One region of the Pantoea sp. ABR1s genome, then DNA from elsewhere that is predicted to be linked to it. Evidence: predicted binding sites of a transcription regulator. Region 1 holds the regulator's gene; the other holds the start of a gene.
What was found. The regulator PhoB, encoded in region 1, activates phosphate uptake and scavenging genes when phosphate is short. The targets are predictions, from matches to a motif close to CTGTCATAAAACTGNCNNAT.
Positions count from the first base shown of each region.

Region 2: a site for PhoB is predicted at 3,518-3,537, ahead of ugpB (sn-glycerol-3-phosphate ABC transporter substrate-binding protein UgpB). Genes of this name have one in related genera too.

Region 1 is NZ_CM173823.1:3,144,104-3,159,882, forward strand. Features, by position in the region: gene ACXKZD_RS14915 (ACP phosphodiesterase) at 1-365, shown strand, start outside; gene ACXKZD_RS14920 (inositol monophosphatase family protein) at 572-1,384, shown strand; gene ACXKZD_RS14925 (histidine-type phosphatase) at 1,385-2,641, shown strand; gene proY (proline-specific permease ProY) at 3,155-4,507, opposite strand; gene brnQ (branched-chain amino acid transporter carrier protein BrnQ) at 4,578-5,897, opposite strand; gene ACXKZD_RS14940 (cobalamin-independent methionine synthase II family protein) at 6,289-7,395, opposite strand; gene ACXKZD_RS14945 (PstS family phosphate ABC transporter substrate-binding protein) at 7,561-8,481, opposite strand; gene phoR (phosphate regulon sensor histidine kinase PhoR) at 8,501-9,814, opposite strand; gene phoB (phosphate response regulator transcription factor PhoB) at 9,829-10,518, opposite strand; gene sbcD (exonuclease subunit SbcD) at 10,716-11,915, shown strand; gene ACXKZD_RS14965 (AAA family ATPase) at 11,912-15,586, shown strand; gene ACXKZD_RS14970 (DUF799 domain-containing protein) at 15,616-15,779, opposite strand, start outside.
Region 2 is NZ_CM173823.1:337,269-353,047, forward strand. Features, by position in the region: gene livH (high-affinity branched-chain amino acid ABC transporter permease LivH) at 1-352, shown strand, start outside; gene ACXKZD_RS01565 (high-affinity branched-chain amino acid ABC transporter permease LivM) at 349-1,620, shown strand; gene livG (high-affinity branched-chain amino acid ABC transporter ATP-binding protein LivG) at 1,617-2,384, shown strand; gene livF (high-affinity branched-chain amino acid ABC transporter ATP-binding protein LivF) at 2,386-3,099, shown strand; gene ugpB (sn-glycerol-3-phosphate ABC transporter substrate-binding protein UgpB) at 3,631-4,947, shown strand; gene ugpA (sn-glycerol-3-phosphate ABC transporter permease UgpA) at 5,002-5,889, shown strand; gene ugpE (sn-glycerol-3-phosphate ABC transporter permease UgpE) at 5,886-6,731, shown strand; gene ACXKZD_RS01595 (sn-glycerol-3-phosphate import ATP-binding protein UgpC) at 6,733-7,806, shown strand; gene ugpQ (glycerophosphodiester phosphodiesterase) at 7,803-8,546, shown strand; gene ACXKZD_RS01605 (DUF2756 domain-containing protein) at 8,543-8,836, opposite strand; gene ggt (gamma-glutamyltransferase) at 9,043-10,794, shown strand; gene ACXKZD_RS01615 (GNAT family N-acetyltransferase) at 11,040-11,534, opposite strand; gene ACXKZD_RS01620 (pirin family protein) at 11,884-12,579, shown strand; gene gntR (gluconate operon transcriptional repressor GntR) at 12,682-13,677, shown strand; gene gntK (gluconokinase) at 13,818-14,354, shown strand; gene gntU (gluconate transporter) at 14,357-15,697, shown strand; gene ACXKZD_RS01640 (DUF805 domain-containing protein) at 15,711-15,779, opposite strand, start outside.

The sequences.
Region 1 (15,779 bases):
CACCCATTACGCTGGACGTCATCTGGGACCATTTTCTGGCCCGGCACTGGCAGCACTTCACGCCCGGCCAGACGCTGGTGCACTTTTCTGCCGCCGCCGAGCGCGAGATCATGCCGCAACTGGCAGACACCCCCATCGAGTTTCAGGAACTCAACGCGGTGATGTGGCGCGAGCGCTGGTTTGAGCATTATGCCCAGCCCGCGCGGCTGGAGCGGGTGCTGCACGGCATGGCCAGCCGCCGTCCACGCCTGGCAGCCCTGCGCGACTCCTACCACGATTTCACGCAACACTATGATCAGCTGGAAGCGCTGTTTTTTGTTTTTTATCCGCGTTTAATGGCGCTGGCGACCAGCAGAACCCTGTAAAACCCGATCCTCTGCTGCCGGGCTGGCGGACGCCAGCTTTCGCCCGCCGGGAAAGCGCCTCACCCGACCCCGCACCATCTTGCCATTGCTGCCTATCTGCGGCTTAATGAAGCCTTTCTTAACAATAGTTAAGTAAATATCACAGCCAGACCGCCTGTTCAGGCGTGCCTTCCGTTCGTTTTGACAAAAAGACATAAGAGGAAAAGATGTCATCCGCTTCGCATTCTGAAATTGACGCGCGTTACCGTTACGCCTGCGACATCGCCCGTGCGGCGGCCAGCCGGGCTTATTCGTGGTATCAGCAGCGTCAGACACTGGTGGTGGAACACAAAAGGGATTTGCAGGACGTGGTCAGCGAGGCTGATCGTAACGTTGAGGCATTGATTAAGACATTAATCGCTGAGCGCTTTCCTGACGATGCTGTCTATGGCGAAGAGAGCGGTGGTGAGGTTCAGGGCGCGCCCTTTATCTGGGTGGTCGATCCCATCGACGGCACCGCCTGCTTCGTCAACGGCCTGCCTAACTGGTGCGTCTCGCTGGCGGTGGTCTGTGACGGCGAACCGGTGATCGGCGTGGTCTGCGATCCCAATCATCAGGAGCTGTTTCACGCACGAGCAGGTCAGGGTGCGTGGGTTAATGAGAGCCGTCTCCAGGTTCATGGCGCGACGCATCTCAACGAGGGTTTGCTCGGCATCAGCAACTCCAGTCGCACCCCTGCCGAAAGCGTCTCGCGCCTGATTAGCGGCTTAACTGAACAGGGTGGCATGTTTATTCGCATCGGTTCTGGCGCGCTGACCAGCGCCTGGGCGGCCGCCGGGCGACTGATTGGCTACTATGAAGCGCATATGCATCCCTGGGATAGTCTGCCGGGCATCGTCCTGATGCGCGAAGCGGGCGGCGTCACTAATGATTATCTGCGCAACGAGGGGCTAAAAAACGGCAACCCGGTGTTGCTGGCCAATGCGACTCTTTATCCAAAAATCAAAGCGCTGACCGGTAATCGCGCGCTGGAGGAGTAAATGACGCTGCCAGGCCTGTACCGCTGCGCGCTAATCCTCTGTTCTCTCTGGCTGTTAAGTCCGGTGTCACAGGCGGCGGATTACCAGCTGGAGAAGGTGGTCGAACTGAGCCGTCACGGTGTCCGTCCGCCCACCCCCGGTAATCGCAAAGAGATTGAAGCCGCCAGCCAGCAACCCTGGACGCAGTGGACCACCGCCGATGGTGAGCTGACCGGTCATGGCTACAGCGCGGTGGTCAATAAAGGACGCTGGCAAGGCGAGCACTATCGCCATCTCGGCCTGCTGGGCGCGGGCTGTCCTGATGCAGCACAGGTCTACGTGCGCGCCAGTCCGCTGCAGCGCACCCGTGCCACGGCCGCAGCGCTGACTGACGGGACCTTTCCCGGCTGCGGCGTGCCGGTGCATCACGTCGCGGGCGATGTCGATCCGCTGTTCCAGAGTGAAAAGCTGACGGTCACCCACACCGATCCTGCTCAGGAGCTGGCAGCTAAGCAGCAGAAAGCGGGCGATCTGGCGCGGCTGCAACAGCAGTTGCAACCCGCCATTCAGCAGCTGAAAGCCGCCGTCTGCCCGCCCGCGACTGACTGCCCCCTCTTTGATGCGCCCTGGTCGTTCCGGCAAACCCGTAACGGCAACACATACGTTTACGGGCTGAGTGTGATGGCAAGCATGGTGGAGACGCTGCGACTGGGCTACAGCGAAAACCTGCCGTGGGATCAGCTCGCCTGGGGACACATCATATCGGCCGCGCAGATCACCACGCTGCTGCCGCTGCTGACCGCAAACTACGATCTCAGCAACGACGTGCTCTATCAGGCACAGCGCCGTGGCTCAATATTGCTCAACGCCCTGCTGGAGGCGATTGCTTCCGATAGCGCGCCGGGCCGCTGGCTGATTCTGGTGGCACATGACACTAATATTGCGATGGTGCGCACCCTGATGGGCTTTAGCTGGCAGTTGCCTGGCTATTCGCGCGGCAACATTCCACCGGGCAGTAGTCTGGTGCTGGAGCGCTGGCGCGACACCCACAGCGGCGAACGTTTTTTGCGGCTCTATTTCCAGGCGCAGAGTCTGGATGGGATTCGTCAGTTACAACCGATTGATGATAAACATCCGTTATTACGTCAGGAGTGGCATCAGCCCGACTGCAGAATCACCGATGTCGGCGTGCTCTGCCCTTATCAATCCACGCTGATTCAGTTGCGGAAAAAGCTGGATGACAGCGCTGTGCTACCGGTTTCGGTTATATTGCCCTGAGTCTGTGGCTAATCAAATTCAGGCCGCAGCATCAACGCGGCCTGAATAATGTTAACCGCTGTTAATTAACGCCATTCCGACCTTTTCTTATTTAAATCGCCTGACTATCAGCGCCACTCGTTTTGTTTTACGATAGACCCGTCAATCATCCCTTTATTAACTATTTTCCTGTAATTCTTGAGTATTTCGGCGACTGGTTTCGCCGTTTTTTATTTCTTACACGCCCCGCTACTGCTGCCCGCCAGCGCCTGTGTGACTGCACGCTCACTTCTCTGAATCTCCCTTATCGCCCCTGCCCGGTTATCACTATCGGCCACATTCACTGCCAATTAAAATACGCATTCATGGATATAAACCGGGACATAAACTTATTTCGCAGGCAGGCGTTTTGCTCCTGATAACAGGATTCCATATTGTGGATTGGGTCACATAAATAATCAGATGAGCAGGAATATAAAAGCGCGGGAAATAGCGTGTTCTGCTCCCCCACGAATGAGAGAGCAGAACAGGAGATTAGCGGACTTTACGAACCAGCTTATAGCCCAGCAGCAGCACCACTATCCACACCATACCGACATAGAGGGAAATGCGGGTATCGGGGAAATAGCCAATCAGACCGATAATAAAGCAGAGAAAGGCTATGCCGACGCCAGCAGTCCAGCTGCCGCCTGGCAGCGCAAACTGCAGCTTACTGGCAGCCTCTTTGCCAATTTTGCGACGGAACGCGATCTGCGACAGCAGAATCATGATCCAGACCCACACTGTTGCAAAGGTCGCCAGCGAGGCGATCACCAGGAAGACTTTTTCCGGCATCAGGTAGTTGAGATAAACCGCAATCAGCATGGCGAACATCATCACCACCACCGTCACCCACGGAATCCCGCGCGAAGAGACCTTCATAAAGACCTTCGGCGCATGTCCCTGCTGCGCCATCCCGTGCAGCATGCGGCCCACGCCAAACACATCGCTGTTAATCGCCGAGAGTGACGCGGTCAGCACCACAAAATTGAGGATAGAGGCGGCCGCCGCAATGCCCAGATGCTGGAAGGTCAGCACAAACGGGCTGCCCGAGGTGCCCACCTGATTCCACGGGTAGATCGACATAATCACAAACAGCGTGCCGACGTAGAACACCAGAATGCGCCACGGCACCGAGTTGATGGCGCGCGGAATCGACTTCTCCGGATCTTTCGCTTCACCGGCGGTGATACCGATGATTTCGATGCCACCATAGGCAAACATCACCATCTGCAGCGACAGCAGCATACCGACTACGCCGTGCGCAAAGAAGCCGCCGTTAGTCCAGAGATTGTGGATGCCGGTCGGCTGGCCGCCGTTGCCGAGACCCCAGATGATCATGCCGAAACCGGCCAGAATCATCACGATAATGGTGGCGACTTTGAAGAAGGAGAACCAGAACTCCACTTCGCCGAACACCTTCACGCTCATCAGATTGACGGCACCGATGATCAGCACCACGCTCAGCACCCAAATCCAGTGCGGCACCTCAGGGAACCAGACGCCCATATAGATGCCGAACGCCGTGACATCCGCAATCGCCACGATCAGGATTTCAAAACAGTACGTCCAGCCGGTGATGTAGCCTGCCATCGGCCCAAGATAGTCCTGCGCGTAACGTGAGAAGGAGCTGGCCTGAGGATTATTAACGGACATCTCACCCAGTGCGCGCATGATGATGTAAGCCACTGCCCCGCCGATGATATAGGCGAGCAGCACGCTCGGTCCGGCCATTTTTATCGCGTCAGCGGAACCGTAGAACAGCCCGGTGCCAATCGCCGATCCCAGCGCCATAAAGCGGATGTGGCGCGTGCTCAGTCCGCGTTTGAGCTTGTTGGTTTCTTGCATAACAACCTGTACCTGTGAAATGAAAAAACCACGGGCAGGCCCGTGGTTAAAGAAAAATCAGTGCTCTCTGCTACGAGTGAACGGTCACCTGTTCCGGCCCTTTCACCCGATCAATAACAGCGGCAATCAGCAGCATCACCAGCGACGGCGGCAACCAGGCGAGACCCTGATCGGCCAGCGGCAGATTCTGACTGAAAGCGGGCAGCAAATCTTTAAACCCGGTGGTTTTAATCGCATCAACAATACCGAACAGCAAGCTGATTAACATGGCTGGCGCGATAATCCGGCTGCTCTTATTCCACCAGTTGAGAGTGAAACTCAGCACCACCAGCACGATACAGGGCGGATAAATCGCCGTCAGTACCGGGATGGAGATCTGAATCAGGTGGCTCAGGCCGAGATTCGACACCACCATGGAGAACAGACCCAGAATAAACACCAGCGTTTTATACGATAACGGCAGGTATTGCGCAAAAAATTCCGCACAGGCACAGGTCAGGCCTACGGCGGTCACCATACAGGCGACGAAGATCAGCGCGGCAAGGAAGAAGCTGCCCATGTTGCCAAAGGTGTGCTGAACATACGCGTGCAGAATCGCTGCGCCGTTAGCGTTTTGATCCACCAGCGCACCGCTGCCCGCGCCCAGCTTAAACAGGCAGAGGTAGACCAGCGTCAGGCCCAGACCGGCGATTAACCCTGCCAGCACGGTATAACGGGTCAGCAGCGCGGCATTATCGACGCCACGCGAACGGGCGGCGTTGACAATTACGATACCAAATACCAGCGCGCCCAGCGTATCCATGGTCAGATAGCCATTGACGAAACCGCTGGAAAAGGCCGCACGCTGATAATCAGCGGTAGCCGGAACCGTGCCGCCAGCAGGCCACACCAGGGCAGCAACGCCCAGCACGGTCAGCGCAATAATTTTTAATGGCGCAAGGAAGTGCCCTACCGTGTCGAGTAGCTTGCCGGGATAGAGCGATACGCCAATCACCAGCGTGAAGTAAATCAGGCTATAGATAAACAGCGGCAGCGCGCCATCACCGGTCAGCGGGGCAATACCCATCTCAAACGAGACCGTGGCCGTACGCGGTGTGGCAAACAGCGGCCCGACAGCCAGATAGCAAACGGTGGCCAGCACGATGCCAGCGACCTTGCCAATCGGGGTGCTGAGCGCATCCACGCCGCCGCCGACGCGGGCCAGCGCGATCACGGTCATCACGGGCAGACCGACTGCGGTAATCAGAAAACCAATCGCGGCAGTCCAGACGTGTTCGCCAGACTGAATACCGACCATGGGCGGGAAAATGATGTTGCCCGCGCCAACAAACAGGGCGAATGTCATAAAGCCCAGCGCGAGAATGTCCTTCGAAGTTAAACGATGTGTCATACGGCCTGTCACTGATGTTGCGGTGGAAGTTGGGTTAGTGTTGTCCCCTCGCTGCGTGTAAACCGCGACCAGGCTGAAAATGTCAGCGCATTATGCTCGTCGCAGGGTAAAGCACAGGTGATTTGAGCTGCTTTTATTCTGTTCACAGAGGGATGGATCGACAACGGCGCTAAGTAAAACGTTTATAGCGGTGAAAGGCAATACGGGATCGGAAAACCAGAAGGTTATGCCGCCATTTTTTCAAAAGGCAGTGGATAGCGTTAATTTTTGCAGCAGGCACACAAGATGATGTGCCTAAATAATAGACAGAGCGCGAGAAATCCCCGCATAAACGGGCCTGAAGATACACAAAAGGCGCGTTTTACGCGCCTGTCTGCACAACGTTACAGCACTACCAGACCTGATTCGCGATATCGACCACTAAGCGAATCTTCTGCCACTGCTGCGCTTCGGTCAGGCTGTTGCCCTCTTCGGTTGAGGCAAAACCACACTGCGGACTGAGGCAGATTTGATCCAGGCTGACATACTGCGCCGCCTCTTCCAGCCGGTTTTTCACCTGCGCTGGATCCTCCAGTTCTCCCACTTTGGTCGTAATCAGACCCAGCACCACCTGCTGATGACCTGGCTTAATGTAACGCAGTGGTTCAAAACCGCCGGAACGGGCGTTGTCATACTCCAGGAAGAAGGCATCCACGTTGACGCTGCCGAACAGGATTTCTGCGACCGGCCCATAGCCGCCTTCAGAGATCCAGGTTGAGCGGAAGTTGCCGCGACAGACATGCAGACCCACGGTCAGATCGGCAGGTTTACCTTCCAGCGCTTTATTCAACACCTGAGCATAAGTCTGTGCCAGCTGGTCAGGATCGTCGCCACGCGCACGGATATCACGCTTCTGATCTTCAGAACAGAGGTAAGCCCAGACGGTATCATCCAGTTGCAGATAGCGGCAGCCCGCGTCATAAAACGCCTGAATAGCCGCTTTGTAGGTCTGCGCCAGATCGTCGAAGTAGTCTGCCAGATCGGGATAGACTTCCGCGTCGATCACCTTACGGCCACCACGGAAGTGCAGCACGCTGGGGCTGGGAATGGTCATCTTCGGCACCGCATCACCGGCAATACTCTGCAGGAAGCGGAAATGCGCCAGCATCGGATGATCCGCCGGGAAACCGAGTTTGCTCACCACTTTCACGCCATGCGCTTTGGTCTGCACGCCATTAAACTGAATGCCCTGCTCCGCTTCATAGCGCTCTACGCCATTCAGGCCATAGAAGAAGTCGAAGTGCCACCAGCCGCGACGAAATTCGCCATCAGTGACCACTTTCAGGCCATTTTCCCGCTGTTTCGCCACCACATCGCGAATCGCATCATCTTCAACCTGACGCAGGGCCGCCGCATCAATCTCTCCGGCTGCAAACTGTTCGCGCGCCTGCTTAATGGCGGCGGGACGCAGAAAGCTGCCAACGGTATCGGCACGGAACGGGGCGGTTTCTCTTTGCATGATCACTCCTGTCTCTCCTGCCATTAATGACGGCAGGAAATAGTTGCATCCTGATATAAATAGCCATCTGGATGGCTACATGTCTGAACACAGAGTGGCATGAGCGGCTTTCTTCTGCAACTGAAGAAAATTCAGTGATGATGAAAAAAATTCACGTGTGGGAGATTAACGCAGCGCGGCGCGCGCCTGCGTCATCTGACTGTCAGAGAGCGGCAGATAGCCCGCTTCACTGACCCGCCGCTGTCCCTGCGCCGAAAGTACCTGCTGCAGAAACGCGGCCACCAGCGGCGGCAAAGGTTTGCCGGGCGCTTTATTCACGTAGAGATAGAGCGGGCGCGCCCAGGGATAACGGCCACTGCGGATGGCATCGGCATCCGGGGTAATCGCCTGCCCCTGATCATTCATCACCGCCAGCATTTTTACGCCGCTGAGATGAAAGCCAAAACTGGCGTAGCCGATGCTGCGTGAATTACCGGCCACCGCCTGCACCACTGCGGCCGAGCCGGGAAACTCCGCCACGTCGCTGCGAAAATCACCTTTACACAGCGCCTGCTGCTTGAAGAAACCCCATGTGCCGGAGGCGGAGTTACGTCCATAGCGCTGAATCGGCCGTTTGCTCCACTGCGCGCCGGTTAAGCCGAGATCGCCCCAGCGCAGCGGCACGCTGTGTGCGCCACACAGACGGGTAATCGAGAAGATGGCATCGAGCTGTCGCGGTTCAATCTGCTGTAGCGGATTGCGCTGATTCACCACTACCACCAGCGCATCCATAGCCACCGGAACCGCCAGCGGCGGATAGCCGTAGCGCGCCTCAAAGGCCTGGCGTTCATCTGCCTGCATCGGGCGGCTCATCGGACCGAGTTGTGCTGCACCCGCCGCCAGCGCGGTCGGCGCAGTAGAAGAGCCGGAGGCCTGAACCTGGACATTGACGCCCGGCGCCTGGCGACTGAAATCTTCGCCCCACAGCGTCATCAGATAACCCAGCGTATCGGATCCGACGCTGCTGAGATTGCCGGAGAGCGCGCCGGGCTGGGCCAGTGCCAGGCCCGGCAGCAGAGTAACGATCAACAAAAGAAGGATGCGCATCAGGGAGATCCGGCAGCGATTAATGAACGGCATTCTCCTGCATCACGCTGCTGACAATCAACCTCGCTGGCAGCGTAAAGGTAAAACAGGTCTCCTTGTGCGGCACGCTGGTGATATCGAGCCGGGCGTTATGGTGGCTCAGAGCATGTTTCACTATCGCCAGCCCCAGCCCGCTGCCGCCGGTCGCACGCGAACGCGCTTTATCGACCCGGTAGAAACGCTCGGTAAGACGCGGAATATGTTCTGAGGCGATGCCCGGCCCGTTATCGCACACCCGGAAAATGGCCCCCTGTTTGCCGCGCAGCCAGCTGATATCAATTCGCGTGCCATCCGGTGTGTGGTTTACCGCGTTGTAAACCAGATTGGAGATGGCGCTGCGCAGCTGTTCATCGTTGCCGAACACTTTCAGATGGGGATCGGTATGGAAATGGATGTCGTGACGGCCACCACTCAGCGTTGCCGCCTCATGCTGCAGAAGTTTCAGCATCACCGGCACATCGACCTTCTCTTTCAGATCGATTGCGGGCGCGGCTTCAATGCGCGACAGCGTCAGCAGCTGTTTGACCAGGCTGTCCATGCGGCGCGTCTGCTCCGACATAGTGTGCAGCGCTTTGCTGCGCGAAGGCTCGCTCATCACCGAGTCGTTCATCATCTCCAGATAGCCCTGCAGCACCGTGAGCGGTGTGCGCAATTCATGGCTGACATTGGCAAAGAAGTTGCGGCGCGCCCCTTCCAGCTGATGCATCTGCGTGACATCACGCGCCACCAGCAGCCACTGCCCTTCGCTGTAGGGCATGACGCGGAACTCCATGTGAAGTTTGTTGTTCAGCACCAGCGTCAGCGGCTTGTCGAAATCGCGCTGGCGAAGATAGCGCGAGAACTCCGGATAACGGAGCAGATTGAGGATGTTCTGGCCATTATCTTCCGGCCAGCGCAGTCCAAGATGCTGCTGCGCCAGGCCGTTACACCAGAAAATGGTGCCCTCTTCGGTAGTCAGAATCACCGCATCCGGCAGCGACTCGGCACCGCTGCGGAAACGCTTAATCAGATTGCCCAGTTCACGCCGTCGCCGCCGGTTGCGGAGCTGCATCTGGTAAAGACCATAAAACAGCGGTTCCCAGCTGGCACGCCCGGCCGGTGGCGTCATGGTGCGGTCGAGCCACAGCCAGTGCGACAGCCGCATCAGATTGTGAAAATGCCACAACAGCACCGTCAGCACGCTCAGTAGCAGCCACCAGGGCAGACCGCCGAACAGCAGGCCCAGCAGCACTGCGGGCAGACAGACCAGCAGCAGTTCTGTCAGTAATCTCTTCCAGGAGAGGCGTTCCAGCACGGTTAAGGCTCCGTTTAGTAGCGGGCAGAGAAACGATACCCTGTTCCGCGAACGGTTTGTACCATGCGATCGTGGCCGGACACTTCCAGCGCTTTACGTAAACGGCGGATGTGAACATCGACAGTACGATCTTCCACATACACATTGGTGCCCCAGACGTGGTTCAGCAGCTGTTCGCGGCTGTAAACGCGTTCCGGGTGGGTCATAAAGAAGTGCAGCAGCTTATATTCTGTCGGACCCATCTCCAGCGGCGTGGTTTCGGACATCACGCGATGTGAGGAGGGATCCAGACTCAGCCCCTGCATCTCAATCACCTCTTCCACGGCCATCGGCGAAATACGGCGCATCACCGCTTTGATCCTCGCCATCAGCTCTTTAGGTGAAAAGGGTTTGGTAATGTAATCATCGGCACCCACTTCCAGGCCGCGCACCCGATCCTCCTCTTCGCCGCGCGCGGTGAGCATCATCACCGGGATATCGCGTGTCATCGCCTCGCGTTTCAGATGTTTGATAAACTGAATACCGCTGCCACCGGGTAACATCCAGTCCAGCAAAATCAGATCGGGCCAGGGTTCAATCAGCTTGCCAACGGCGCTGTCATAATCTTCCGCCTCGATTGGCTGATAGTCGTTCTGCTCCAGAACAAAACACAACATTTCACGGATGGGGGCTTCATCCTCCACAACCAAAATGCGCTTAGCCATTATTACTCCTGCTGATTATGACGGATGTCACTGAGATTCGCGGCGCCATTATGCGTCAGATTTGTGACACTTTTATGAAAAACATAACCTGCCTGTAACCTCACTGGTAATCATTTATGACAGCGCAGCGACAATTTTTTGCTTTGGCCGCAGAGCCAGTATAATCGCCGGGCGAATCACAACGGCAGGGACTCATCATGCGCATCATTCATACTGCGGACTGGCATCTGGGGCAGTTCTTCTACAACAAAAGTCGGGCAGCCGAACATCAGGCATTTCTCGACTGGCTGTTGATCCAGATTGAACAGCATCAGGTGGATGCGTTGATCATCGCAGGCGATCTGTTTGATACCGGTACACCGCCCAGCTACGCCCGCGAAATGTTCAACCGCTTTGTGGTGGCGCTGCAGCCCAGCGGCTGTCAGCTGATTGTGCTGGCGGGCAACCACGATTCCGTTGCCACGCTGAATGAGTCGCGTGAGCTGCTCGCCTGTCTCAATACCCGGGTGATCGCCACCCCGCAGGAGAAGGATGATGTGCTGCTGCTCAACACCCGCCAGGGCGAGCCGGGCGCGTTGCTGTGTGCGATTCCCTATCTGCGGCCGCGCGATATCCTGCGCAGCCGGGCGGGTCAGTCGGGACGCGACAAGCAGACCTCGCTGCTGGAAGCGATCGCCCACCACTATCAGCAGCGATTCACCGCCGCCCAGGCGCTGGGCCATGCACTGCCGATTATCGCCACCGGCCATCTCACCACCGTCGGCGTCAGCCAGAGCGATTCGGTGCGCGACATCTATATCGGGACGCTGGATGCCTTCCCGGCCAGCGCGTTTCCCGCGGCTGACTATATCGCACTGGGGCATATTCATCGCGCCCAGCGCGTCGCGGGCAGCGAGCATATCCGCTACAGCGGCTCACCGATTCCGCTGAGCTTTGACGAGCTGGGCACAGAAAAAAGCGTCTTCCTGCTGGAACTCACCACCAGCGGCCTGCAATCGGTCACGCCGCTGGTGGTGCCACAGGCGCAGCCGATGCAGGTGCTGAAAGGATCGCTGGCGCAGATTGCAGAACAGTTAAATGCCTTCAGCACGGCAGAGCAGGAGAAGCCGACCTGGCTCGACATCGAAGTCACCACCCAGGAGTACCTCAGCGATCTGCAGCGTCAGGTAGAAACCCTGACCGCCACGCTGCCGGTCGAAGTCCTGTTGCTCCGCCGCAGCCGTGAACAGCGGCAACAGAGCCTGGCGCGGCTCGACAACGAAACCCTGAGTGAGCTGAAGGTGGAGGAGGTCTTTGCCCGCCGGCTGGCGCTGGATGAGGAGCTGCAACCAGAGCAAATTGCCGAGATGACCACCCTGTTCCGCCAGACGCTGGCCGCCATGGAAGAGACCCAATGAAGATCCTCACGCTACGGTTCAAAAACCTCAATGCCCTGCGCGGTGAATGGTTCATCGACTTCCGCGCCGAACCTTTCGCCAGCAACGGCCTGTTCGCCATTACCGGTGCCACCGGCGCCGGTAAAACCACCCTGCTGGACGCCATCTGCCTGGCGCTCTATCACCAGACACCGCGCCTGGGCGCGATTTCACAGAGCCAGAATGCGCTGATGACCCGCGACTGTGCCGAATGTCTGGCCGAGGTGGAGTTTGAGATCAAAGGAGAAGCCTGGCGCGCCTTCTGGAGCCAGAACCGCGCGCGCGGCACTGCCGACGGCAAACTTCAGGCACCGCGCGTTGAGCTGGCACGCTGCGCTGACAACACTATTGTTGCCGATAAAGTCGGTGACAAGCTGAAGCTGATCGAAACCCTCTCCGGGCTCGATTTCGAAAGGTTTACCCGCTCGATGATGCTGTCACAAGGCCAGTTCGCCGCCTTTCTCAATGCCAAAGCCAGTGAGCGCGCAGAACTGCTTGAGGAGCTGACCGGCACCGAAATTTACGGTCTGATTTCCGCCGCCATCTACGAGCGCCACAAAGAGGCAAAAACCCAGCTGGATCTGCTGCGCAGCCAGGCGGGAGCGATGGCGCTGCTGGATAGCGACGCACGCGACGCGCTGCAACAGCAGCTCACCGATCTGACCGATGCGGAACAGCAGCTCAGCGCGCACTATCAGCAGGCGCAGCAACAGCAGCAGTGGCAACAGCAGGCGCAGCAGTTACAGCAGGAAAATGCGCAGGCTGACGTCGCGCTGCAGCAGGCCCAGGCTGCATCCCAGGCGGCAGAGGCCGATCGTCAGCGTCTTGCACGCAGCGAACCGGCTGAAAAGCTGCGGGTAAAACTGCAGCAGCGCGACGCGTTACGCACCGAACAGCAGCAGGTCGTGAGCCGCTGTCAGCAACTCACGGCGGCGCAGCAGCAGGCGCAGACCCAACAGCAGCAGCATCAGCAGCACTACGCGGCGACCCAGAGTGCCCGCCAGCAGGCGCTGCAGGAACAGCAGCAGCAGGAGAGCCTGCTGACAGAGCAGGTGCTGCCGCTGGATCAGCGGATCAGCGCACTGCAGCAGCAGCTTGCGGAGCAGCAGCAGGAAAACGCCCGGCAGCAGCAGCATGCTGATCAGACACAGGCCAGCCTGGCAGAGCAGAAGCGCCAGGTTGAGGCATGGCAGCAGGCGATTGCCGAACAGCATCAGTTACGCCAGCAGCTTGCCGATCTCGCCCAATGGGGCGCTTCGCTGCCGGTGTGGCAGGAGAACTTTGCCCTGCTGGCGCAGCGTGAAGCGACCCTGGCCGGACTGGCGCAACAGCGCGAGCAGCAGCAGCGACAGATCGCTGCCCAGCAGGCGGAACAGCAGCAGCAGGCAGAACAGGCGCTCCCGCGCCAGCAGGCGGAGCAACAGGCCCGCCAGGCGCTCTCGCAGGCGGAGCAAGTACTAACTTCGCTACAGGAACAGCATCCGCCTGCCGCACTGCGTCAGGCATTAAGCCAGTTGCAGAACAGCCGTCCGGCTCGTCAGCAACTGCTGCTGCTTTCAACCCAGTGGCAGCCGCTGCACCAGCAGCTGGGCCAGCGCCAGCAGCGGCTTATCGCGCTCGCAAAAGCGCATCAGCAGAGTGAAGCGGAACTCCAGGCCCTACGCGAGACGTGGAAACGCGAAAAACAGCAACTGGATGATGTCGAAAAAATCTGCGCGCTGGAGCAGCAGATTGTTGATCTCAGCGATTACCGCGCCCGGCTCGTCGCCGATCAGCCCTGTCCGCTGTGCGGCTCCTGCACGCATCCCGCCGTTGAGGCCTACAGCACGCTGGAAGTAAGTGCTAACCAGCAGCGCCGGGCTGCACTGCAACAACAAACCGAGGCATTGCGCGAAGCGGACACGGCAAAAAGCGAACAGCTGAAACAGTCAGCCGTGCAGCAGCAGACCCTGCGCGATGAGATCGCGGAGATGCAGCAACAGCTCGATCGGCTTGAGCAGCAATGGCAGGCGCTGAGCAGTGAGCTGGCACTTACCTTCCCGCTCGCCGATCGGGATGCCTTAACCGCGTGGGAGCAGCAGCAAAGCGAACGTGAAAGCCAGCTTGAGCAACAGCGACAGGCGCAGGAAGCCGCCGAACAGGCGCGTCAGGCCGCAAAGGATTACCATCTTCAGCAGTCACAGGCCTGGCAGCAGCATTTGCAGGCAGAACAGCTGGCGCAGCAGTCGCTGTCCAGCCTGCAACAGGCGCTGGATGCGCTGCAACAGCGTCAGCAGCAGGAACAGCAGGCCATGGCGCAATTGCAGAGTCGTCTGGAGCAGCAGTTCAGTGCACACAACCTTGCCCTGCCCGACGCCGCCCATCGCGAGGCGTGGCTGACAGAACAGCAGCGGCGCTGGGAGCGCTGGCAGGAAAGTGAGCGGTTGCTCGCTAATCTGCAACCGCAGCTGTTAAAGGGGGAAACCCAGCTCACTGCCCTGCAACAGCAGGCAGAACTGGAGCAGCAGCAGCTCACCACTCGTCAGCAGCAGCAAAACCAGCGCCAGACGCAGCTCAGCGAGATGCGCCGTGCCCGTCAGGCGCTGTTTGGCGACCGCGAGGTCACCCACGCCCGTCAGCAGATACAGGCCCGCGTTCAGCAGGCTGATGAACAACTGGCACAGCAGCTCACGGCCCTGCAACAGGCGCAGGCCGAGGTCAGTCGCCTGCAAGGTGAGCTTTCGGGGCTGGAAAATCAGCGGCAGACGCTCAATAGCAAACTGGCAGAGGCGGAAAGCGCGCTGCAGCAGGCACTCGAGAGCGCCGGATTCGCGGATGAAGCCAGCCTGCGCGCGGCGCTGCTGGATGAGCAGACCGCAGTGCAACTGCGTCAGCAGTTGCAGCAGCTCGATCAGCAATGCCAGCAGCAGCAGGCGCGACTGGCGGATCTGCGTCAGCGGCTCAGTCTCCATCAGCAGGCGAAACCCGCTGCGATGCCGGAATCCGCCGAGGCGCTGGCGCAACAGCTGGAGCAGTTACGGCTGGCACTGCGCGACAACGCCAGCCAGCAGGGTCAGATTCAGCAGCAGCTGCACAGCGATGCCAGCCTTCGTGTGCGCCAGCAGAGCCTGATGACACAGATTGAACAGGATGGTGTGACGCTGGCGCAGTGGAGCCTGCTCAACGATCTGATTGGCTCCGCCAGCGGCGATAAATTCCGGCGCTTCGCCCAGGGCTTAACGCTGGATCACCTGGTGGCCCTGGCTAACCGTCAGCTCGATCGGCTGCATGGCCGCTATCTGCTGCAGCGACGGGCGCAGGATCTGCTGGAGCTGGATGTGGTCGATACCTGGCAGGCCGATGCGGCGCGCGATACCCGCACGCTCTCCGGTGGTGAGAGCTTCCTGGTGAGTCTGGCGCTGGCGCTGGCGTTGTCGGATCTGGTCAGCCACAAAACGCGCATCGAATCGCTGTTTCTGGATGAGGGATTTGGCACGCTGGATGCGCAGACGCTCGACACCGCGCTGGACGCACTCGATGCACTCAACGCCAGCGGCAAAACCATTGGGGTGATCAGCCACGTGGAAGCGATGAAGGAGCGCATTCCGGTACAGATTAAAGTACGCAAAATGAATGGGCTGGGTTACAGCCAGCTGGAACTGCCGCAGGGATAACGGGCGCCAGAGCGCCCGTTTACGTGCAATCAGCGGGCGCTGACGAGCTTGTAGCGAGGGCCGGTGAGTAACCCGCCCTGCTCGTTCTGTGCCAGCAGACGATTGCTGGTCAGTCCGGCCACGGTGTGCGCTTTGTCAGTCACATTGCTGGCAATCTGTTTGATTGCCGCACTGACCAGCATACCGACCAGCC
Region 2 (15,779 bases), 1.3 Mb from region 1:
AATGGCCAGCCTGCTGGGAATTAATACGGATCGCGTGATCTCGCTGACCTTTGTCATCGGTGCCGCGATGGCCGCGGTGGCGGGCGTATTGCTGGGACAGTTCTACGGTTCAATCAACCCCTTCATCGGCTTTATGGCAGGTATGAAGGCATTCACCGCCGCCGTGCTGGGCGGGATTGGCAGTATTCCGGGCGCGATGATTGGTGGTCTGGTACTGGGCATCGCCGAGGCGCTGACCTCGGCCTATCTCAGCACGGAATATAAAGATGTGGTCTCGTTTGCCCTGCTGATTGTGGTGCTGCTGGTGATGCCGACCGGGATTCTGGGTCGCCCGGAGGTCGAAAAAGTATGAAGACTTCCTTTATCAATGCCCTGATCTCCTCGGTGATGCTGCTGGTGCTCGCCACCTTCTTTATGGGGCTGCGCCTGAACCTGGACGGCACTAATCTGGTGGTGCAGAACGCCGGTAGCGTGCGCTGGAACTGGATCGCCACAGGCTGTGCGGTGGTGTTTCTGTTTCAGCTGCTGCGTCCGGTATGGCAAAGCGGCCTGAAGAAAATCTCCGGTCCGGCGCTGGTGTTACCGGGTCTGGATGGCTCGACGCCGAAGCAGAAGCTGGTGATGGCGGTGCTGATTATCGCCGCCGTTGCCTGGCCATTCCTGGTGTCACGCGGCACCGTGGATATCGCCACCATGACGCTGATCTACGTGATGCTCGGCCTAGGCTTAAACGTGGTGGTCGGCCTCTCTGGCCTGCTGGTGCTGGGTTATGGCGGCTTTTACGCCATCGGTGCCTACACCTTTGCGCTGCTGAACCACTATTATGGTCTCGGCTTCTGGCAGTGCCTGCCGCTCTCCGGCATAGTTGCCGCGCTGTTTGGTCTGCTGCTGGGCTTCCCGGTGCTGCGACTGCGCGGCGACTATCTGGCGATAGTGACGCTGGGCTTCGGTGAGATCGTGCGTATTCTGCTGCTGAACAATACCGCCCTGACCGGCGGGCCGAACGGCATCAGCCAGATCCCGAAACCGACGCTGTTTGGTCTGGAGTTTGGCCGTACGCCGCGGGAAGGCGGCTGGGATACCTTCCATAACTTCTTTGGGCTGAAGTACGATCCCAGCGACCGCATTATCTTCCTCTACCTGGTGGCGCTGCTGCTGGTGGTGCTGACGTTGTTTGTGATCAACCGGCTGCTGCGGATGCCGCTGGGCCGAGCCTGGGAAGCCCTGCGTGAGGATGAGATTGCCTGCCGTTCACTGGGCCTCAGCCCGACCCGCATCAAGCTGACCGCCTTTACCATCAGTGCCGCGTTTGCCGGTTTTGCCGGCAGCCTGTTCGCGGCACGTCAGGGCTTTGTCAGCCCGGAATCCTTTACCTTTGTCGAATCCGCCTTTGTGCTGGCGATTGTCGTCCTGGGCGGGATGGGGTCGCAGTTTGCGGTGATTCTGGCCGCCATCCTTCTGGTGGTGTCACGCGAGCTGATGCGCGATCTCAATGAGTACAGCATGCTGGTGCTGGGTGGCCTGATGGTGCTGATGATGATCTGGCGTCCGCAGGGCCTGTTGCCGATGAAGCGTCCGCATCTGAAGCTCAGAACCGGTAAACAAGGAGAGCAGGCATGATTCAGCCTTTATTAGCCGTTGAAGGCCTGATGATGCGCTTCGGCGGTCTGTTAGCCGTGAACAATGTGGCGCTGGAGCTGCGTCCGCAGGAGATCGTTTCGCTGATTGGCCCCAACGGTGCCGGTAAAACCACCGTGTTTAACTGCCTGACCGGCTTTTACAAGCCAACCGGCGGGACGATCACATTGCGTGAGCAGCATCTGGAAGGGTTGCCGGGCCAGAAGATTGCGCGGATGGGCATCGTGCGGACGTTCCAGCATGTGCGTCTGTTCCGTGAGATGACGGTCATTGAGAACCTGCTGGTGGCGCAGCATCAGCATCTGAAAAGCGGCGTATTTTCCGGTCTGCTGAAAACCCCGGCGTTTCGCCGCAGTGAGAGCGAGGCGCTGGATCGTGCGGCGACCTGGCTGGAGCGGGTGGGGCTGCTGGATCTGGCTAACCGTCAGGCGGGCAATCTGGCCTATGGTCAGCAGCGTCGGCTGGAGATTGCGCGCTGTATGGTGACGCGCCCGGAGATCCTGATGCTGGATGAACCGGCGGCGGGCCTTAACCCCAAAGAGACCCACGAGCTGGACGCGCTGATTGCGGAGCTGCGAGGAGAACATAAGGTGTCGGTGCTGCTGATTGAACATGATATGAAGCTGGTGATGGGGATTTCTGACCGTATTTATGTGGTCAATCAGGGAACGCCGCTGGCTAACGGAACGCCGGAAGAGATTCGTAATAACCCGGATGTCATTCGTGCCTATTTAGGAGAGGCCTGAGATGGCAAATGCGATGTTAACCATTGAGAACGTCAGCGCCCACTACGGCAAAATTCAGGCGCTGCACAACGTCAGTCTCTATATCAATCAGGGCGAAATCGTCACCCTGATTGGCGCTAACGGTGCCGGAAAAACCACGCTGCTGGGTACGCTGTGCGGCGAGCCGCGCGCGACGCAGGGCACCATTACCTTTGATGGCAAAACCATCACCGACTGGCAAACCTCGCGCATTATGCGTGAAGCGATCGCCATCGTGCCGGAAGGCCGGCGCGTCTTTTCGCGCATGACGGTAGAAGAGAACCTGGCGATGGGGGGCTTTTTTGCCAGCCGTCCGGACTATCTGACACGTATCAAGCGCGTTTATGAACTCTTCCCGCGTCTGGAGGAGCGTAAAATCCAGCGCGCCGGGACGATGTCGGGCGGCGAACAGCAGATGCTGGCGATTGGCCGTGCGCTGATGAGCCAGCCGCGCCTGCTGTTGCTGGACGAACCGTCGCTGGGACTGGCACCGATCATTATTCAGCAGATCTTCGACACCATTGAGCAGCTGCGCAGCGAGGGGATGACGATTTTCCTGGTGGAGCAGAATGCGAATCAGGCGCTGAAGCTGGCGGATCGGGGCTATGTGCTGGAGAACGGGCATGTGGTGCTCGAAGACACAGGTTCAGCTCTCCTTTCCAACGAAGCCGTCCGCAGCGCGTACCTCGGAGCTTAATATTCAGAGGCCTGGCTTGCTTGCCAGGTTGCGGTTGGGCAGTGCTCGCCATCCTCACGTATATGTGTACGCTCCGGTGGCTGCGCGCTTTGGTACACAGGCCTGGCTTACTGGTCAGGTTGCGGTTGGGCAGTGCTCGCCATCCTCACGTACTACTTGTACGCTCCGGTGGCTGCGCGCTGTCCGCCCGCAACCTGCCTGCGCCGCCGACGGCCTTGAGCATCGGTGTGGGTGTTGCCGCCAACGGCCTTTTGAAATTGGTGAGGGGTGTATCGCCATCAGTCTTTAAGTTTGGTGAAGTGAAAACCCGCTGCGGGCTTTTTTACTGCCCAGCCGCTCTGCAAATTATGTAACCAAAACCTGGCAGCGGTGCCGCGTTACCGCTGCGCTGCCAGACTCCTCTTTTGCGCATACCGGTCTGTCACCCGGCTGTCATCTTTCTGTTATTAATCCTTCATTTCCCCGTGTCATGTTACTTCGCGAAACAGAAATCCGTGATTTCACGCGTATTTACCTGCACAGGAAAATTCTATGTCCGTCGTTACCTTTCGTCGTAGCCTGATGAGCGTGCTGCTCGGTCTGACGCTCAGCAGCCATGCCATGGCCGCCACTGAGATCCCTTTCTGGCACTCTATGGAAGGCGAGCTAGGCAAAGAAGTGGATTCGCTGGCACAGCGTTTTAACCAGACGCATCCCGATTACAAAATTGTTCCGACCTACAAAGGTAACTACGAGCAGAGCCTGGCAGCAGGGATTGCGGCAGTGCGCAGCGGCAAAGCCCCTGCGGTGCTGCAGGTTTATGAAGTCGGTACGGCGACCATGATGGCCTCGCAGGCGATTGTGCCGGTGCATCAGGTCTTCAAAGACGCCGGTATCCCCTTTGATGAAAAGCAGTTCGTGCCAACGGTGGCGGGCTACTACAGCGACAGCAAAGGTCAGCTGATCTCTCAGCCGTTCAACAGCTCGACGCCAGTGCTCTACTACAACAAAGACGCCTTTAAAAAAGCGGGTCTGAACCCGGATCAGCCACCAAAAACCTGGCAGGAGCTGGCGACGGATGCCGCTGCACTGCGCAAATCGGGCATGAGCTGTGGCTACGCCAGCGGCTGGCAGGGCTGGATCCAGATTGAAAACTTCAGCGCCTGGCACGCTCTGCCGGTAGCGACCAAAAACAACGGGTTTGACGGACTCGACGCCGTGCTGGAGTTCAACAAGCCGGTACTGGTTCGTCATATCGAGCTGCTGGAAGCGATGAACAAGAAAGGGGACTTCACCTACTTTGGCCGCAAAGATGAGTCCACCGCCAAGTTCTACAACGGCGACTGCGGCATCACCACCGCCTCATCCGGTTCGCTGGCTGATATCCGTCATTACGCCAAATTCAACTTCGGCGTTGGCATGATGCCGTATGACGAGACCGTGCCGAATGCGCCGCAGAACGCCCTGATCGGTGGCGCCAGCCTGTGGGTGATGAAAGGCAAAGATGCGACAACCTACAAAGGCGTGGCTGAGTTTATGCAGTTCCTCGCTAAACCAGAAATCGCCGCGGAATGGCACCAGAAAACCGGCTATCTGCCGATTACCACCGCCGCCTACGAGCTGACTAAACAGCAGGGCTTCTACGATAAGAATCCGGGTGCGGATATCGCCACCCGACAGATGATGAACAAACCGCCACTGCCGTTCACTAAAGGCATGCGTCTGGGCAATATGCCGCAGATTCGTACCGTGATCGACGAAGAGCTGGAAAGCGTCTGGACCGGCAAGCAGTCGCCGCAGAACGCGATGGATAACGCAGTGAAACGCGGTAATGAGTTGCTGCGCCGCTTCCAGCAGCAGGTGAAGTAATCTCTCCTTGCGGGCCAGCTCAGGCTGGCCCCTCTCTCTGACGCCAGGTATGCCATGTCTTCATCTCGTCCGGTCTTTCGCACCAGTCTGTTGCCCTATCTTCTGGTGCTGCCGCAACTGCTGATTACCGCCATCTTCTTTCTCTGGCCTGCCGGTGAAGCGCTGTGGTACTCGCTGCAAAGCCTCGATCCCTTTGGCATCTCCAGCAGCTTTGTCGGGCTGGAAAATTTCAGACGCCTGTTTGCCGATCCTTACTATCTGGATTCGTTCTGGACCACCATAAAATTCAGCGGCATGGTCACGGTGTTCGGCATGGTCTTTTCGCTGCTGCTGGCGGCGCTGGTGGATTATGTGGTGCGGCTGCGCCGTCTCTATCAGACGCTGTTGCTGCTGCCCTACGCCGTTGCGCCTGTCGTGGCCGCGGTACTGTGGATGTTCCTGTTTAATCCGGGCCTGGGCCTGTTCAGCTATCTGCTGAACCACATCGGCTACAACTGGAACTACGCGCAAAACAGCGGTCAGGCGATGTTCCTGATTGTGCTGGCATCAATCTGGCAGCAGATGAGCTACAACTTCCTGTTCTTCTTCGCTGCGCTGCAATCGATCCCTAAATCGCTGGTGGAAGCCGCCGCCATTGACGGTGCCGGACCGGTGCGTCGCTTCTTCAACCTCTCGCTGCCACTAATTACGCCGGTCAGCTTCTTCCTGCTGGTGGTGAATCTGATCTACGCCTTCTTCGATACCTTCCCGGTGATCGATGCCGCCACCGGCGGCGGGCCGGTGCAGGCGACCACCACGCTGATCTACAAAATCTATCGCGAAGGCTTTACCGGTCTGGATCTCTCCTCGTCCGCTGCGCAGTCGGTGGTGCTGATGCTGCTGGTCATCGGGCTGACGGTGCTCCAGTTCCGCTTTGTTGAACGTAAGGTGCAATACCAATGATTGAGAATCGACGCGGGCTGGATCTCTTCAGCCACATCGTGCTGGTGCTGGGCGTGCTCACCATCCTGTTTCCACTCTATGTTGCCTTTGTGGCGGCGACGCTGGATAACGAAGCGGTCTATCATGTGCCGATGACGCTGGTACCCGGCACGCACCTGTGGGAGAACATCTCGCGCATCTGGACGCATGGCGTCAACGGCAACGGGCCGGCGTTTGGCCTGATGCTGCTCAACAGCATGATCATGGCGCTGGGCATCACCTTCGGCAAAATCACGGTGTCGATGCTGTCAGCGTTTGCGCTGGTCTGGTTTCGCTTTCCGCTGCGCACGCTCTTTTTCTGGCTGATCTTCATCACCCTGATGCTGCCGGTTGAGGTGCGTATCTTCCCGACGGTGCAGGTGATTGCCGATCTCAACCTGCTCGACAGCTACAGCGGATTAACCCTGCCGCTGATGGCTTCGGCGACCGCCACTTTCCTGTTCCGCCAGTTCTTTATGTCGCTGCCGGATGAGCTGGTGGAGGCGGCACGCATCGATGGTGCCAGCGCGATGCGCTTCTTTATCGACATTGTTCTGCCGCTGTCGAAAACCAATCTGGCGGCGCTGTTTGTGATCACCTTTATCTACGGCTGGAACCAGTACCTCTGGCCGCTGCTGATCATCAATGACGCCAGCCTCGGCACGGCGGTGGCGGGGATCAAAAGCATGATCTCCACCAGCGGCTCACCGACCCAGTGGAACGAAGTGATGGCGGCAATGTTATTAACCCTGATCCCACCATTGGTGGTGGTGTTAGTCATGCAGCGTGCCTTTGTGCGCGGTCTGGTTGAGAGTGAGAAATAAGATGGCAGGCGTAACCCTTCAGGCAGTAACCAAATCCTACGATGGCAAAAATCAGATCATCCAGCCGCTGAATGTCACCATCAATGACGGCGAATTTATGGTGATGGTCGGGCCATCCGGCTGCGGTAAATCGACCCTGCTGCGCATGGTGGCCGGACTGGAGCGCGTCAGCTCCGGCGATATCTATATCGACGACCGGCGCGTTACTCAGGAAGAGCCAAAAGATCGCGGGATTGCAATGGTGTTCCAGAACTACGCGCTCTATCCCCATATGTCGGTGGAGGAGAACATGGCCTATGGCCTGAAAATCCGTGGCATGGGCAAAGAGCAGGTCCGCCAGCGGGTGCTCGACGCGGCGCGCAGTCTGGAACTGGATCATCTGCTGATGCGTCGGCCTCGCGAACTCTCCGGCGGACAGCGGCAGCGCGTGGCGATGGGCCGCGCGATCGTGCGTGAACCGGCAGTTTTTCTGTTTGATGAGCCGCTCTCCAACCTTGATGCCCGTCTGCGGGTGCAGATGCGGCTGGAACTGCAGCAGCTGCATCGCCGCTTACAGACCACCAGCCTCTATGTTACCCACGATCAGGTGGAGGCGATGACGCTGGCGCAGCGGGTGATGGTGATGAACAAAGGGGTGGTCGAGCAGCTCGGCACACCAGTCGAGGTGTATGAGCGTCCCGCCAGCCAGTTTGTTGCCTCGTTTATTGGCGCGCCCGCCATGAATCTGCTGAAAGGGCAGTTCAGCAGCGATGGATCACGCTTTGACCTCGACGCCTCGCACGCCCTGCCGCTCAGCGATACAAAAGCGAAATGGGCTAACCGACCGGTGGTGCTGGGCATCCGGCCAGAGCACATCCGGCTCAGTAGCCGCGAGCAGGGCAGCGTGCCGCTGCGGGTCGACACGCTGGAGATGCTGGGGGCTGATAATCTGGCACATGGCCGCATCGGTGACACGCCACTGGTGGTACGCTTAGCCCACAGTGAACGCCCGCAGCCAGGCAGTACGCTGTGGCTGCATCTGCCGTCAGATGCGTTACACTTCTTCGATTCAACTCATGGAAAGCGTCTGGAATGAGCACACAACACTGGCCCTATCCCCGCATCGTCGCCCATCGCGGCGGCGGTAAACTGGCACCGGAAAATACGCTGGCGGCGATCGACACCGGCGCGAAATATGGTCATCAGATGATTGAATTTGATGCCAAATTATCGGCCGATGCGCAGATCTTCCTGCTGCATGACGACACGCTCGATCGCACCAGCAACGGCTGGGGCGTGGCGGGTCAGCTGCCGTGGGAGAAGCTGTCGCAGCTTGATGCGGGCAGCTGGTTTAGCAACGCGTTTACCGGTGAAAAGCTGGCGCGGCTGGATCAGGTGGCGGCACGCTGCCGTCAGCATCAGATGATGGCGAACATCGAAATCAAACCGACCACCGGCAGCGATGCTGAAACCGGACGCGCCGTGGCACAGGCTGCCGCGATACTGTGGCAGGATCAGGTCGCACCGTTGCTCTCTTCGTTCTCTTTTGAGGCGCTGGAAGCCGCGATGAAGGCAGAGCCGCAGTTGCCGCGTGGCCTGCTGTCGCACAGCTGGGACCCGCAGTGGCAGGAGAAAACAGCTGCGCTGGCGTGCGTCTCAATTCACCTTAATCATAAGGTGCTGACCGCTGAGCGGGTCGCCGAACTGAAAGCCGCAGGCCTGAAGATTCTGGTTTATACCGTGAACAGCCCGGATCGGGCGCGGGAATTGCTGAAATGGGGCGTCGATGCCATCTGTACTGATGCCATCGACATCATCGGCCCCGATTTTCATTAGTTCTGGTTTAGATTCTGATTCTGGTTCTGCTGGCCCGGCTGCGTGGTAATCACCCGCTGCTGGGCGCTGTTCCGCTGCTCCTGCATTTTACGCTGCGTGTCCTGCGTCTGACGCTGCTGATCCTGGCGCAGCTTCAGCTGTTGCTGCTGCTGCTGGGTCTGCATCTGCGACTGCATCCGCTGCTGGCTGGGGTTATAGCCAGGTTTATTCGGATCGTTAGTGCTGTTCAGCGTGTTCGCCTGACTGGCGAAAGGCAGCAGAGCGGCCAGAATAATCATCCACTTTTTCATCACTCCTCCTTCCTTAAAGCGACAGGGTTTTGGGTGCACAACGGCGTACACCGATATCAGGGTCGTAGCCATAAGTTTACCCGATATCACAGACCTTACTTTCCGATCTATTCCTGATTTGACTTAACCCCGGTTATTTTGCTGTATTTGTAGGCACTTGCAGAAATGATAAAAAAATGTAAATAACAATATAGGATGGTGGCAGGATGAAAATGCAGCAAACAGTGCGTCAGCTTAGCTGGTCGCTGGTGATGAGTTTCACCGTAGTGGCAGGCGCTAACGCCGCGCCAACGCAGGCTCCTCCGGTCTCCTACGGTGTGGACAGTGACACTTTTCACCCGGTAAAAGCGCAGCACGGCATGGTAGCGTCAGTGGATGCGATGGCGACGCAGGTTGGCGTGGAGATCCTGCGTCAGGGCGGCAATGCGGTGGATGCCGCGGTGGCGGTGGGCTTTGCGCTGGCCGTGACCCATCCGCAGGCGGGCAACCTCGGCGGCGGCGGTTTTATGCTGCTGCGCACTGCCTCTGGCCGCGCCACGGCTATCGATTTCCGTGAGATGGCACCGGGACACGCGTCGCGTGACATGTTCCTGGATAAGCAGGGCAACGCCGACAGCAAGCTGTCGCTGACATCACATCTCGCCTCCGGCACGCCGGGCACCGTAGCCGGACTGGCGCTGGCTGCGCAGAAATATGGCACTCTGCCGCTGAGCACGCTGCTGGCTCCGGCGATCAAACTGGCGCGTGACGGTATTCCGGTCAACGATGCGCTGGCGGATGACCTGAAGACCTATGGCAAAGAAGTTTTGATCACCCATCCCAACAGCAAAGCGATCTTCTACAAACCGGACGGTACGCCGTGGCAGAAGGGCGATCGGCTGGTGCAGAAAAACCTGGCTCACAGCCTGCAACTGATTGCCCGTCAGGGGCCGGATGCCTTTTACAAAGGTGAAATCGCGGATGAGATCGCCGGAGAGATGGCGCAGCATGGCGGCCTGATCAACAAAGCTGACCTGGCGGCCTATCGTGCGGTCGAGCGTAAGCCCATTAGCGGGACATACCGTGGCTATGAAGTCTTCTCAATGCCGCCGCCGTCATCCGGTGGCATCCACATCGTGCAGATTCTGAATATCCTGGAGAACTTCGATCTGGCGAAGATGGGCTTTGGCAGTGCTGATGCCATGCAGGTGATGGCAGAAGCGGAGAAATATGCCTACGCGGACCGTTCGGAATATCTCGGCGATCCCGATTTCGTGAAGGTGCCGTGGCAGGCGCTGACCAGTAAAGCCTATGCCAAAACCCTGGCGCAGCAGATCGATGTGGCGAAGGCGCGGCCTTCCAGCGAGATCAAACCGGGCAAGCTCGACCCTTATGAAAGCAATCAGACTACCCATTTCTCGGTGGTGGATAAGCAGGGGAATGCGGTCGCGGTGACTTATACGCTTAACACCTATTTCGGCAGCGGAATTGTGGCGGGCAACAGCGGCATCCTGATGAATAACGAGATGGATGACTTCTCAGCCAAGCCCGGCACGCCCAATGTCTACGGACTGGTCGGCGGGGAAGCGAATGCGGTGCAACCGGCGAAACGTCCGTTGTCATCGATGTCGCCGACCATCGTCGCCAAAGAGGGCAAAACCTGGCTGGTGACCGGCAGTCCTGGCGGCAGCCGCATTATCACCACGGTGTTGCAGATGGTGGTTAACAGCATCGATTTCGGGATGAACGTAGCGGAAGCCACTAATGCGCCGCGCTTCCATCATCAGTGGCTGCCGGATCAGCTGCGGGTGGAGAAGGGCTTCAGTCCCGATACGCTGCGTCTGCTGGAAACCAAAGGTCAGCATGTGAAGGTACTGCCGTCGATGGGCAGTACGCAGAGCATCATGATCGGGCCGGATGGCATGCTCTATGGCGCTTCCGATCCGCGGAGCATCGATGATTTGAGTGCGGGTTATTGATATCTGATAGCCAGGACGGGGTTGAGTGGCTGTGAGATCGAGCCTGCTCAGGGAACACGGTCAGATCGGAAAGACGCAAAAGCGTCATCCCTGACTGCTCGGCCCGCGCCGTCCCTGGCGCGGGACGCTTTCCTCTTCTGCCCGTGTTCCCTGCGCGTTAGGCTAATAAGTTGCTGCCATGTTCGTTAACTTTTGGGTTTGTCATCGGTCTGGAGGGCATTGAAAAGTGCCCTTTTTCACACACGTCAGGCTTTAACCCGCGCCATATAATGCGCGTCGATCAGTTCACCGTGCCGCATTGCGAAGCCTTTAGCCGTTCCCTCAATCTCAAAACCGAAACGCTGATAAAGGGCGATAGCCGGGCCATTATCGACGAATACTGTCAGTTCCATTCGGCTCACCTGTAGCCAGTTGTCGCACAACGCGACCATTTCACGCATGAGTGCGGTTCCGACGCCACGCTGACGATAGCGTTCATCCACGCCCATACCCAGTGAGGCGACATGACGGCGTCTGGCGCGCTCTTCCACATGCAGCGCACACTGACCGACGACGACATCATCGATACAGGCCGCCAGCAGATGCGCATGGGGCTGAGGCGTCGCGAGACGGGTATGCCACATCTGGAGTGATGAGTGGGGCAAATGAAGTGTGCTGGCCTGGGTATCTGGCTGACCGTAAATCCTGTGCAGCGCAGCAGCATCTTCAGGCGTGACGTGGCGGACAACTATTTCATTCATGGTTTCTCCTTTAGCCCATTAAAACCCTTTAAACATCAAGGTATTCACCGCGTTAATCAGGGTAAAAAATGTGAAAATGACTTTACAGACGCGAATGATAATGATTATTATTGTCATGCATTCTCGGGAGGTCGCCCGACAGCCTGAGAAAGCACGACATTGCTCACATTGCTTCCAGTATTATTTAGCCAGCTTATCCGCTGGCTTTTTTTTTGCCTGCCCTTCTTCAGTGCTTTTCAGTCACTGCTCAATGCTCATTCAACTATTTTGAACAGAGGCGTGAAGTTTTTCAGCTATCAATCAGACCCCCTCAGGGACAGACTATAAAAAACATTGAGGAGATTTGAACATGATCTATGTACGCAAAGCTGAAGAACGCGGTCACGCAAACCATGGCTGGCTGGATAGCTGGCACACATTCTCTTTCGCCAGCTATCACGATGCGAACTTTATGGGTTTCTCCGCGCTGCGGGTCATCAATGAAGATGTGATTGATGGCGGTCAGGGATTTGGTACCCATCCTCACAAGGATATGGAAATCCTGACCTACGTGCTCTCCGGTACGGTTGAGCATCAGGACAGCATGGGCAACAAAGAGCAGATCCCGGCAGGGGAGTTCCAGATTATGAGCGCCGGCACCGGCGTACGTCACTCTGAGTACAACGCCAGCGAAAGCGAGCCGCTGCACCTTTATCAGATCTGGATCATTCCTGAGCGTACCGGTATCGAGCCACGCTACGATCAGCGCCGCTTCCCGGATGTGCAGGGACGTCAGCTGGTGTTAAGCCCGGATGCCCGTGAAGGATCGCTGAAAGTCTTTCAGGACATGACCTTATCGCGCTGGGTAATGGCTGCCGGCGAACAGGACAATGTCGCGATTGATGCGGGACGTCGTATCTGGATTCAGGTGGTGAAAGGTGATGTTACCGTTAACGGCAACGCGATCACCACCAGCGACGCCCTGGCGATCTGGGACGAAAGCGCGCTGACCATTGAAGCCAGCTCGGCTGCAGAAGTCCTGCTGTTTGATCTGCCACCGGTCTAAGCAGATAACGGGCGCGCATCGTCGCGCCCGGTTGGCAATTTTGTGACAGAAAAGTGATAGACTCATCGTACTTTAGCTTTAAGGGCGATCCCAGGCGCTACGATGAAGAAGAAAAGACCGGTATTACAGGACGTTGCCGATCGCGTCGGCATTACTAAAATGACCGTCAGCCGTTACCTGCGTAATCCAGAGCAGGTCTCCGTTGCCCTGCGGGATAAGATTGCGGTGGCACTGGATGAGCTGGGTTATATCCCCAATCGCGCCCCCGATATGCTTTCTAACGCCACCAGCCGCGCCATTGGCGTACTGCTGCCGTCACTCACAAACCAGGTTTTTGCTGACGTATTGCGCGGCATCGAAGCCGTCACCGACGAAGCCAACTATCAGACGCTGGTCGCCCACTTTGGTTACAACCCGCAAAAAGAGGAGCTGCAACTGCGCTCGCTGCTGGGCTGGAACATTGATGGGGTTATCCTCACCGAACGCACTCATACACCAGGCACGCTGCGCATGCTGGAAGTGGCCGGTATCCCGGTGATTGAGGTGATGGACAGCGTCACGCCCTGCCTGGATATGGCGGTAGGCTTTGATAACGTTGAAGCGGCCCGGCAGATGACGCAGGCAATCCTCAGTAAAGGTCATCGTCATACTGTCTACCTCGGCGCACGCCTGGATGAACGTACGCTGCAGAAGCAGCGCGGTTACGAAATCGCGATGCGCGAAGCGGGGCTGACGCCACGCAGTGTGATGATGGAAGATGCCTCTTCATTCAGCGCCGGTTGTGATCTGCTGCGTGAGGCGCAGCGCCTTTACCCTGAAACAGATAGCCTGTTCTGTACCAATGACGACCTGGCGGTCGGCGCGATGTTTGAGTGCCAGCGCCAGGGATTGCAGGTGCCCTCTCAGATGGCGATAGCCGGTTTCCACGGCCATGACATCAGTCAGGTTGTCACGCCACAACTGGCAACAGTGCTGACGCCACGCGACCGCATGGGGCGTGAAGCTGCGGCGCTGCTGCTGGCGCGCATTGCCGGAGAAACCAGCACCTGCCAGCCGCTGGATGTCGGTTTTGAGATCAGTGAAGGTGGCAGCATCTGATTGTGGCGTTTTTATGAGTCAGCTCACACTTTCATGCATTTCCTGGTAAAAAGGTTGCCAGGCTGTTAAGCGGCCAGGAGAATGAGAAACGACATTGTTATCGGTAACATTGGCAAATTCTCACCTGCCGGAGCAGAAAAATGACAACGCAATCCCCGTCGCATCACGTTTTTATCCTGATGGGCGTTTCAGGCAGCGGAAAGTCTGCCGTCGCCAATCAGGTCTCTCACCAGCTGAATACAGCCTTTCTTGACGGTGATTTTCTCCACCCACGCGCCAACATCCTGAAGATGGCCGATGGTCATCCGCTGGATGACAACGATCGCCAGCCGTGGTTACAGGCACTGAACGACGCCGCGTTTGCTATGCAGCGCACCCAGGCGATTTCCGTGATTGTCTGTTCAGCCCTGAAGAAAAGTTATCGCGACATCCTGCGTCAGGGAAATGACAATCTGCGTTTCGTCTACCTGAAGGGCGACTTCGACACCATCGAAGCTCGCCTGAAAGCGCGTAAAGGCCACTTCTTCAAGCCGCAGATGCTGGTGACGCAGTTTGCGACGCTGGAAGAGCCAGGGCGGGACGAGCCGGATGTACTGGTGGTGGATATCGCGCATTCACTGGACGATGTGGTGGCAGCTACGGTTGCGACTATCCAGGACGCTATCAGCCAGGGTTAGAGATGAATACCGCAACACTCGTTTTAACCGCAGCAGGCTCCGTGCTGCTGCTGCTTTTCCTGGTGATGAAGGCCCGTATGCACGCCTTCGTCGCATTGATGTTAGTGTCCATCGGTGCCGGGCTGTTCTCCGGCATGCCACTGAATCAAATCGCTGAAACCATGCAGAAGGGGATGGGCGGCACGCTCGGCTTCCTCGCGATTGTGGTCGCGCTGGGCGCTATGTTCGGCAAAATCCTGCATGAAACCGGTGCAGTTGATCAGATCGCCATCCGGATGCTGAAAACCTTTGGTCAGAGCCGTGCCCATTATGCGATGGGCATTGCCGGTCTGATCTGCGCGCTGCCGCTCTTTTTTGAGGTGGCAGTCGTGCTGTTGATCAGCATTGCTTTTGCGGTGGCACGGCGTACCGGCGGCAATCTGGTGAAGCTGGTGATCCCGCTGTTTGCCGGTGTGGCCGCAGCGGCGGCGTTTCTGCTGCCCGGACCGGCCCCGATGCTGCTGGCCTCGCAGATGCACGCAGACTTTGGCTGGATGATCCTGCTGGGTCTCTGTGCGGCGATCCCGGGCATGTTGATTGCCGGGCCCCTGTTTGGCAACTTCATTGGCAACCACGTCTCGTTCAGCGCGCCGCCGGAAGATCATCAACCGGATGTCGATGAGAGCAAGCTGCCGTCGTTTGGCTTCAGCCTCTCACTGATTCTGTTTCCGCTGGTGCTGGTTGGCCTGAAAACCATCGGCGCACGCTTCACGACCGAAGGCACCACCCTGTATGAGTGGCTGGAATTTATCGGCCATCCTTTCACCGCAATCCTGCTGGCGCTGCTGGTGGCGATTTATGGCCTGGCTTACCGTCAGGGTATGGATAAAGAGCGGGTAATGCAGGTGTGTGGCAGCGCGCTGCAACCGGCCGGTATTATCCTGCTGGTGATTGGCGCGGGCGGCGTGTTTAAGCAGGTGCTGGTGGACTCCGGCGTGGGTCCGGTGCTGGGCAATGCGCTGACCGGCGCAGGACTGCCGATTGCGCTGGCCTGCTTTATCCTGTCAGGTGCGGTGCGGGTGATTCAGGGATCGGCAACAGTCGCCTGTCTGACCACGGTCGGATTGATCATGCCGGTGATTGAACCGCTGCACTACAGCGGCGCTCAGCTGGCGGCGCTGTCGATCTGCATCGGCGGTGGCTCAATCATTATCAGCCATGTGAACGATGCCGGGTTCTGGCTGTTTGGTCGCTTCACGGGGGCCAGCGAAGCGGAAACGCTGAAAACCTGGACACTGATGGAAACCATTCTCGGCACTACCGGGGCTATCGTAGGTATGATTGCTTTCGCACTGCTTTCCTGACCAACCCGACGGGCTATCGGTCCGTCAGGTTTTTTTCCCGCGAGGGGGGGAAGAGTAAAAAAGGGAACAGCAGATAAGGCGC